2 regions of the Enterococcus salsurae genome follow, and region 2 is predicted to be linked to the other one. Evidence: predicted binding sites of a transcription regulator. Region 2 holds the regulator's gene; the other holds the start of a gene.
The links. Region 2 encodes CtsR, which represses protease genes until heat stress. Its sites were predicted from a motif close to TTGGTCAAAAAAGGTCAAANA; they were not measured.
Positions count from the first base shown of each region.

Region 1 (4,941 bases), on a different contig from region 2:
GGATCGATCCGAAAGACTTAGATGAACGCATGAGTTCAAGCCGTAATATCTTAGCTAAAGACCGTTTTAACCAACCGCTGTTCTTATTTGAAAATCAATTTGCGATGCGTTGGTTCGCAGATAAGTATCCGGATGTTGAACTGAAGAGTTTGATGTAAGAATCGTTGATCGAAGGCAAAAAAATATATCTATAAAAGAGGGCTGCAACAGTCACCTTTTATAGATATTTTTTTATTTGCTAGAAGAGGTTAAATTTTTTTGGATCGAAATCTCTACTACGTCCGGCATCTGGATCACTGAAATACTGGCAGGGTCATATGAGCCTTCAGGTAATTTTTTCAGGAAATAATCTTTGATCTCGTCGATTTCCGTCGGACGGATATTTCGTTTTTTGTTGATCAGCAAAATTTCATTGTGGTATGGGGCAGAAGTAAAGATCACCGTTGTATCACCAGCAGTGTAAACCTTTACAAGTTCCGCATCCGTATTTTCTAACTGATTCATTACTAGTCGAGAATGGCTGTTGGTCACATTAATCAATTTCACCAGACTCACCTCACATTCTATGTATTTATTAATAACATTATAGGGCGTTTTTTTTCAAAAGAAAAGCCAGACAACTCAGAAAATCCAAATTTTTTGGGTAACATAGTTGTCTGGCGTCGAGGGATTGACTTATGAACGCATAGTCAAGTTATTCTTGTTCTTTTTCACTTGTGATTTCTTGAGGTTCCTCCGCAGTACTTTTTGCGGTCACGATGATTTTGTCTTCATCATCGATTGCTGCTTGCAGTGTACGTACGTCTGGATGTTCAAGATAATACTCGGCAATGCCATCTTCGATTTGATCTTGGATCGTCCGACGTAAAGGACGGGCCCCCATAGTTGCGCTATAGCCGAGGTCGACCAATTTTTCTTGGACATCTTGTGGAACATCGATCGAAATTTTTTGCGGTTGCAGCGTTTGGTTGACTTCATCCAACATCAAGGAAACGATCGATAACAAGTTTTCTTTGCTCAATGATTGGAATTCGACGATTCCATCGAAGCGGTTCAAGAATTCAGGTGTAAAGTAATTATTCAATTGGTTCAAGACGGAGCGGGTGATACCTTCTCTGGCGGCACCAAAACCAACATTGGCTTCGACTTTGCCTGTACCTGCATTGCTGGTCATAATGATCAACGTATCCTTGAAGCTGACGGTTCTGCCTTGCGCGTCAGTCAATCGGCCATCATCGAGAATTTGCAAGAACATATGCAATACATCTGGATGGGCTTTTTCGACTTCGTCCAATAAAATCAAACTATATGGATTACGACGGACTTTTTCAGTCAATTGACCAGCTTCTTCATAGCCTACGTAACCTGGAGGCGAACCAATCAGTTTTGCTACGCTATGTTTTTCCATATATTCCGACATGTCAAACCGAATCATTGAATCTGCGGAACCGAATAATTCATAGGCCAATTGTTTGGCCAATTCCGTTTTTCCGACACCCGTTGGACCCACGAATAAGAAGGACCCGATTGGTCGATTTTGTTTGCCTAGACCGACGCGATTGCGACGAATGGCCTTGGCTACTTTATCGATGGCTTCTTCCTGACCAATAACTTTGGCTTTCAGGTCATCCGCTAAATTTTTCAATTGGGTTTGTTCTTTTTCTTTCAAATCACCGACAGGGATATTGGTCCGTTCTTCAACGATTTGTTCCATGTCTTTTTCTGTGATAACAGGCGTTTCTTCATCACTGATCTGACGTTCTTTCATTTTTTGCAATTTATTGATCTGATCGCGATAATAGGCCGCTTTTTCGAAGTCTTCTTCTTGAGAAGCAGCTTGTTTTTGCGCTTCAGCTTCTTGCAGTTTTTTGTCGATCATTTTAGGATCGACGATTTGGATCGTTAAGTTTTTCTTTGAACCCGTTTCATCCAATAAGTCGATCGCTTTATCTGGTAAGAAACGATCTTGGATATAGCGATTTGATAAAGTTGCTGCAGCTTTGATCGCTTCATCGGTATACCGCACATGATGATAATCTTCATATCGCGGTTGCAGACCTTGCAAGATACGAATGGTTTCTTCAACTGTTGGTTCATCAACACGAACTGGTTGCAAACGTCTTTCTAATGCTGCATCTTTTTCAATGATGCGGTATTCATTGAGGGTAGTTGCCCCAACCATTTGCAATTCTCCGCGCGCAAGTGCTGGTTTCAAAATGTTGCCGGCATCCATGTTGCCATCACCGGCAGCACCTGCGCCGACGATTTCATGGACTTCATCGATAAATAGAATGACGTTTTCCGCTTGTTTGATTTCTTCAATCAATTTTTGGATCCGTTCTTCAAACTGACCGCGAATCCCGGTGCCTTGAACAAGGGAAGCCACATCTAATCGGATGACTTCTTTGTCCATTAATTTTTGCGGCACATCGCCGTCAACGATTTTTTGGGCCAATCCTTCAACAACAGCCGTTTTACCGACACCTGGTTCACCGATCAAGACTGGATTGTTTTTGGTACGGCGATTTAAGATTTCGATCACCCGTTTGATTTCATTGTCACGCCCGACAACGGGATCAACTTCACCGTCACGAGCCATTTGGGTGATATTGATGCCATATTCGCCTAATAAACCATTGGCTGCTTGGTTGGTACGTGGCGGTTGACCGCCTATAAAGCCATTGCCGCCTGTTTGCGTCGGAGGCGTTTGGTCGGAGGGGTTTCCTTGCTGCATTTGGCGTGACATTTGACGAAATAGATCATCTAAGTTTCCAAAACCAAATGGATCTTGCGCCATCGCGGCGGCAGCATTTCCTGATTGAGATTTTAATTTTTGATAACAACTTTGACAATAATCTAATTGTTTTCTTTGACCATTGACATTGGCATACAAATGAATCGACGCTTCATTTTTACCACAATTTTGACAAAGCATAGATACACGACCTTTCTGATGTTTATCCTGCATCCCTTAAATCTCCGCCAATGTTTTGGCTGAGTGTATGAGGGAGGGTCATTCATCAATGTAACCATTGACCTTTACTGACCATACTTCTATTATACTGACTTTTTGTCAGACTGCAACCATTTAAACTTGATCATTTTAAGACAGCGGCTGCCTTTTTTAAGCAACTTTTCAAGTGGTCATATATCGCATATAATAGAAGCAAAGAGGTGAACGATAACTTATGGAAAACATCGATTTCAACACCAGCATCAATCAATTACGAAGTGGGGAGATCAAAGAGCTGCTCGTGACGCAACCGCAATTTTTGGCTTTCCGCGATGTCTGGCTGCAATGTGAAGATCGGGTCAAATTCGTTGGAGAAGCTGGTCTGAATGGAAATATCATTTATCGATATCTGCCAGAAAATAAATAAGCGATCGATTTCAATCGTTTATTTAAGAGAAAACGGTTGTCTAACTAAGAAAAAAATGGTAATCTTAACAGTTGAAAGGGTAATTTTTTTATCGTGCTTTTGCCACGATTAAAAAGATGCCTTCACACAAAAAAATGGTTCATAAGGGAGATTGATCAATATGGAAAAGAAAGATTTTCACGTAGTTGCTGAGACAGGTATCCACGCACGTCCAGCTACATTATTAGTACAAACAGCAAGCAAATTCAACTCTGATATCAACTTAGAATACAAAGGCAAATCAGTAAACCTTAAATCAATCATGGGTGTTATGTCATTAGGCGTTGGCCAAGGTTCTGACGTAACGATCACTGCTGAAGGTGCTGACGAAGCAGATGCAATCGCTGCAATCGTTGAAACAATGAAAAAAGAAGGTTTGTCTGAATAATGGTTGAGATGCTAAAAGGAATTGCTGCTAGTGATGGCGTTGCCGTTGCGAAAGCCTACCTGTTAGTACAACCTGATTTATCTTTTTCGAAAGTAACAGTTGAAGATACGGCAGCAGAGGAAACACGTTTAGATGAAGCGTTAGCTAAGTCGACAGCGGAATTGCAACAAATCCGCGACAAAGCTGCGCAAACACTAGGCGAAGCAGAAGCACAAGTATTTGACGCACATTTAATGGTTCTTTCAGATCCAGAAATGATCGGTCAAATCAAACAAAACGTGGCAGACAACAAAGTCAATGCTGAAGCAGCATTGAAAGAAGTGACTGACATGTATATTGGTATGTTTGAAGCAATGGATGACAATGCTTACATGCAAGAACGGGCTGCGGATATCAAAGATGTTGCAAAACGTATCTTGGCGCATTTGCTGAATGTAACCTTGCCGAATCCTTCAATGATCGATGAAGAAGTCGTTGTGATTGCCCATGACTTGACACCAAGTGATACAGCGCAATTGGACCGCAACTTTGTCAAAGCTTTTGTTACAGATATCGGTGGACGTACATCTCACTCTGCAATCATGGCGCGGTCTTTAGAAATTCCAGCAATCGTTGGAACGATGGAAATCACCGCAAAAGTGAAAGCAGGAGATATTATAGCTGTAAATGGGATCGTTGGCGATGTGATCGTGAACCCAACAGAAGACCAATCAGCTGAATTTATCAAAGCAGGCGAAGCTTACGCTGAACAAAAAGCAGAATGGGAAAAATTGAAAGATGCTGAAACAGTGACCGCTGATGGCAAGCACTTTGAATTGGCTGCAAATATCGGTACACCTAAAGATTTAGAAGGTGTGCATAACAATGGTGCAGAAGCAGTCGGTTTATACCGTACTGAATTCTTGTACATGGATTCTCCTGATTTCCCAACAGAAGAAGACCAATACAAAGCATATAAAGCAGTTTTAGAAGGAATGGCTGGAAAACCAGTTGTTGTCCGCACAATGGACATCGGTGGAGATAAAGAACTTCCTTATCTTAAATTGCCTCATGAAATGAATCCATTCTTAGGTTATCGCGCATTGCGTATCAGCTTGTCTGAACTAGGTGACGATATGTTCCGTACGCAATTAC
Region 1 is NZ_BAAHWY010000002.1:164,694-169,634, reverse strand. It holds gene ACYVRS_RS05095 (peptide chain release factor 3) at 1-158, shown strand, start outside; gene ACYVRS_RS05090 (DUF1827 family protein) at 232-546, opposite strand; gene ACYVRS_RS05085 (ATP-dependent Clp protease ATP-binding subunit) at 695-2,935, opposite strand; gene ACYVRS_RS05080 (hypothetical protein) at 3,189-3,380, shown strand; gene ACYVRS_RS05075 (phosphocarrier protein HPr) at 3,541-3,807, shown strand; gene ptsP (phosphoenolpyruvate--protein phosphotransferase) at 3,807-4,941, shown strand, end outside.
Region 1: a site for CtsR is predicted at 3,030-3,050, ahead of ACYVRS_RS05085 (ATP-dependent Clp protease ATP-binding subunit). Genes of this name have one in related genera too.

Region 2 (4,941 bases):
TTGACTTCCATGAAAGCTACTTCCGTTAATTGCTGGGTCAATTTCTTTTCTTTGATCCGCAAACGGGCTGCGGCTTCGAAATCTTGCTGGCGAATCGCAGCTTCTTTTTCTTCGATCAAATTGGCGATATCATTTTGCAATTCAGCCAACTCTGAACTCTCATCCGTGCGATCCAAGCGGACCTTGGCTGCCGATTCGTCCATCAAGTCGATGGCTTTATCAGGCAATTGACGGGAATTGATGTAGCGAACAGACAATTGAACGGCTGCATGCAATGCTTCATCAGAAATTTCTACGCCATGATGTTCTTCATAACGTGGACGTAAGCCACGTAAAATTTCTTCGGCTTCTTCGGGTGTTGGTTCATCCACTTGAACTCGAGCAAAACGTCGTTCAAGTGCGGAATCTTTTTCGATATATTTTTGGTATTCATCTAGTGTAGTTGCCCCGATGGTTTGCAGTTCCCCACGGGCCAATGCTGGTTTCAAGATATTTGAGGCATCGATCGCGCCTTCTGCACCACCAGCACCAATCAAGGTGTGCAATTCATCGATGAAGAGAATGATTTGCCCATCTTGATAGATTTCATCGATGATTTTTTTCATCCGATCTTCAAATTCGCCACGGTATTTCGTGCCTGCTACCAATGCCCCCATATCTAGCATCATCAAGCGTTTGTTCTGCATATCTTCTGGAACTTCGCCATTGATGATCTTTTGGGCTAGCCCTTCAGCAATCGCGGTCTTACCTACACCAGGTTCACCAACCAATACTGGATTGTTTTTGGTCCGGCGACTCAGAATTTGGATCAGCCGTTTGACTTCTTTGGCACGGCCGACAACAGGGTCTAAGCGTTTGTCACTGGCCAATTTGGTCAAATCTCTCGCCAATGAATCAAGGGTTGGCGTGCCTTGTGGCTGCGCCTTTCCTTGGGCTGGACGACGACGACCGGCTGCACCATTTTTGGTTTCACTAAAGCCCATTTTTTTCTTCAATAATTGCCGCATTTTGGCTAAGCTTAAGCCCAAATTCAGCATGATCCGAGACGCCAGAATGTCTTCATCTCGTAATAGTCCCAGCAATAAATGTTCTGTACCAATTTGCGGAGCCCCTAATCGCTTGGCTTCATCTCCAGCAAAGGCGAAGGTATGTTTCGCCCGTGGCGAGTAAGCCAAATAGGCGTTCTCTGGATAATGGCGTACAGTGCCATATCCGGTCAAATGTTCGATTTCTTCACGTATATCATTTTCAGTGATATTCATTTCTCGTAGTGTTTTGCCAGCAATGCCATTTTGTTCAATGACTAAGGCAAGCAAGATGTGTTCTGAACCAACGGCTTGGTGCTTAAAGTATTTCGCTTCTTCTTGCGCAATCGCCAAAACGGCTTTCGCGCGTTGGGTGAATAGTTCATCCATCTCTTTCACTTCCTGTCTTCATAACTTAATCGTTCTAGTATTGCATGGAGCAAATCTGCGCGTGTTCTATTTTCATAAGGAGAACGTCCTAGAACTGCTTTCGCGATGACGGTCAATAATAAATTGCCTTCTCGCTTGGACAGGATTCCTTCCTCATACAGCTTTTGAATAATCGCATAGGCATCTTTTTCCGAAATCGTTTCATCAAATAATTGATTGATTTCTTTTAAATAGTGATGGCTATCTGTGATTTTGACTTTTTCGATCCGAATGTATCCGCCCCCGCCTCGCTTGCTTTCAACGGTATAGCCCCGCTGTACGGTAAAACGGGTATTGATGACATAGTTTATTTGTGAAGGCACACAATTGAAAAGGTTGGCCATTTCGGCACGGCGAATTTCAATGATTTCGCTATCTTCAAGGATTTTTTTCAAATAGGCTTCAATCAAATCGGAAGTGTTATGATGACTCAATTCATTTCCCTCCCTTGACTAATTCTGACCTTCATTATACCCAAATTTTACGTCGTTGCAAAGACGTACGCTTAACAGGGGGCGTTTACTAAAGGAATTTTTAAAATCACATACGGAATTGGGCTGATTCTTTGCTTGACTAGTACAAAAAACGCCAAGTCGACAGCAGGGAGCATTTCCCGATGCTGGCGATTGACGTTTCTAAAAAAATACGATGCTGCTATGGATTAATCATCATCCGATGTAGTAGAACTCGTTGGTGTTTCGGTTGTGGAGTCTGAACTTGTCGTTGAACTGCTGCTTGATTCTTCTGGTTCTGGTCCTTTTGATACAGTGACGGTCACCTTTGAGCCGACAGCAACTGATGTCCCCGCACCTGGTGAAACGCTTGTCACTTGACCGGCTGGGGTATCACTGTAATCAGACGCTTCTTCGATATCATAGAGTAATCCTGCTTCATTTAGGTCTGCTTCAGCATCCGCTTGTGATTTGCCGACGATCCGCGGCACATTGACCATTTCTTGTCCGCTGCTGATCGTCAAAGTGATCGTCGTTCTAGAAGCAAACACTTCACCGCCTGATTCAGGTGCCTGGGCAATCACAGTGCCTGATGGCTGATCACTGGTGGCGTAGACGATCGAAATCTGACTTGAGGCAACACCTTTAGAGGTTAGATCTGCTTTTGCAGCTGCTTCAGTCCTCCCATAATAGTTGTCCATTTCGAAAGAAGCCGGGCCACTGCTGACAACGAAGCTGACTGTATCTTCTTTCGGCGATACTTCTTCGTCTTCTGCTGGAGATTGGCTGATGATATCTCCTTCGGCAACATCTTCATCTGACTTGGTTTCTGAATTGATCTGATCTTCAGAGAAGCCCAGCTTGATCAATTCTTCTTTGACATCTTCAAAGGTTTGGCCAGTATAGTCTTTGAAAGCAATCTTCTCCGTGCCGCTGCTGATATACAGGGTCACGGTCGCATTTCTTTTGACCTCGTTGCCGGCTGGGGGATCGGTTTTGACCACTTGGCCTGCCTCGATCTCATCGTCAGCGATTTCTTCCACTTCCTCAGCAACTTGTAAGCCCTCATCCGTCAGGGTCGTTCGCGCAGTGGCCTCAGTATCGCCACTGACATCTGGGATCGCGACATCTCCTCGACCACCGCCAAATAAGAAATAACCGCCGATCCCAAGTATTGCTGCAAACACTAAAATCGGAAAAATCAACCACCATTTCTTTTTCTTCTTAGGTTTGTCCTTGGTTTCTTCCTCAGGTACCTCAACTGGTTCTGTTTCCGCAGGTGCCACGATGGCTGCTTCCTCTATCGGTGTGATCACCCGTGTTTCATCCATCAAAGCATGGGGCGTCCATTTAGGCTCGTTCAAACGGTCTGGTGACAAAACAGTAGCCAAATCTTCTCGCATTTCGTCTGCCGTTTTGTAGCGATCGGCTTGTTCTTTGGCAGTGGCTTTCAATACGATGTTTTCAATCGATTGTGGGACATTTTTATCATAGATGCGAATCGATGGGATATCATCTTGGAAATGCTTCAATGCAATGGTGACGGCTGACTCACCGTCGAACGGTACTTTGCCCGTCAACATTTCATATAGAATGATCCCGATGGCGTAGATATCCGATTGATTGGTCGCCATGCTGCCCCGGGCTTGCTCTGGTGACAAGTAGTGGACTGAACCTAACATCGAATTGGTTTGCGTGATCGATGTCTCCGATAATGCGATCGCAATCCCAAAATCGGTGATCTTCACGACACCTTCTTCATTGATCAAAATATTTTGCGGTTTCAAATCTCTGTGAATGATTCGGTGCTGATGGGCTAAGGCTACTGCCGACAATACTTGTTGCACGATATCCACCACTTGTAAGTAAGGAACTGGATAATGCGTTTGGATGTATCGTTTCAGATCCATGCCTTTGACGTATTCCATGACCAAAAATTGCATCCCATCTTCTTCACCTACATCATAGACCGTCACGATATTGGGATGAACCAATTCAGTAGCTGCCAATGCTTCACGCTGAAAACGACGGATCGCACTTTGATCATTTTGGAAATCAAAGCGCAAGACTTTGATAGCAACTTCACGGTCTAGAATCAGATCGTGGGCCAAAAAGACGTTGGCCATGCCGCCACTGCCGATATTGCCGATGATTTTGTAACGGCCGTTGATTTTCTTGCCAATTTCTATCATAGGCCTTCTCCTCCGACTTTGATCAGCAGTACAGTGATATTGTCTACGCCGCCTCTAGCGTTGGCTTGGTCGATCAATTGTTGGACAATGGTTTCTAACGCTGGCGTTCCTTCGATCGTCGCAGCGATTTCTTGATCAGACACCATATTGGTCAATCCATCTGAACAAACCAATAAATAGTCTTGTGCACCAAAGTAATGGATCGCTACATCCACTTCTACTTCACTGGGCATCCCCACAGAGCGGGTCAACACATTTTTCCTTGGATGATTCAAGGCCATTTCAGCAGTGATTTGTCCCGATTTGACCAATTCATTGACCAATGAATGATCTTCCGTGATTTGTGTCAATGTATGATTACGCAACAAATACGCACGGCTGTCGCCTACATTGGCAATCGTAAATTGATCGCCAAAAAGCGCCACGGCAATGATCGTTGTACCCATACCATTGAGTTCTTCTTGCGTTTGGCCTTTTTGGTAAATGGCTTGGCTTTCTTGCTGAATCTTTTGGATCAGCCATTGGGCCGTTTTTTCACTATCGGTCAGTGTCGTTTGTTCCCAAGCGGTGCCGATCTCACTAACTGCTTGTCGACTGGCTACATCGCCGGCACGATGGCCGCCCATGCCATCTGCAAGCAGTGCCAATGTGATATTTGCTTTATTGACATAGGTTGCTGCAAAGTCTTGGTTCGTATTACGCCGTTTGCCGACATCTGATTGAAAACGTATCTCCAATTTCTTTCACCTCATTACTTTTTGCGCAGACAACTGATAAAAAAGCCATCTGTCATAAAATCTTGCGGATAAATCGTTAATAAACCGTCTTTGATCGATGATGCCA
Region 2 is NZ_BAAHWY010000001.1:814,485-819,425, forward strand. It holds gene ACYVRS_RS03995 (ATP-dependent Clp protease ATP-binding subunit) at 1-1,415, opposite strand, end outside; gene ACYVRS_RS04000 (CtsR family transcriptional regulator) at 1,421-1,888, opposite strand; gene pknB (Stk1 family PASTA domain-containing Ser/Thr kinase) at 2,116-4,098, opposite strand; gene ACYVRS_RS04010 (Stp1/IreP family PP2C-type Ser/Thr phosphatase) at 4,095-4,835, opposite strand; gene rsmB (16S rRNA (cytosine(967)-C(5))-methyltransferase RsmB) at 4,850-4,941, opposite strand, start outside.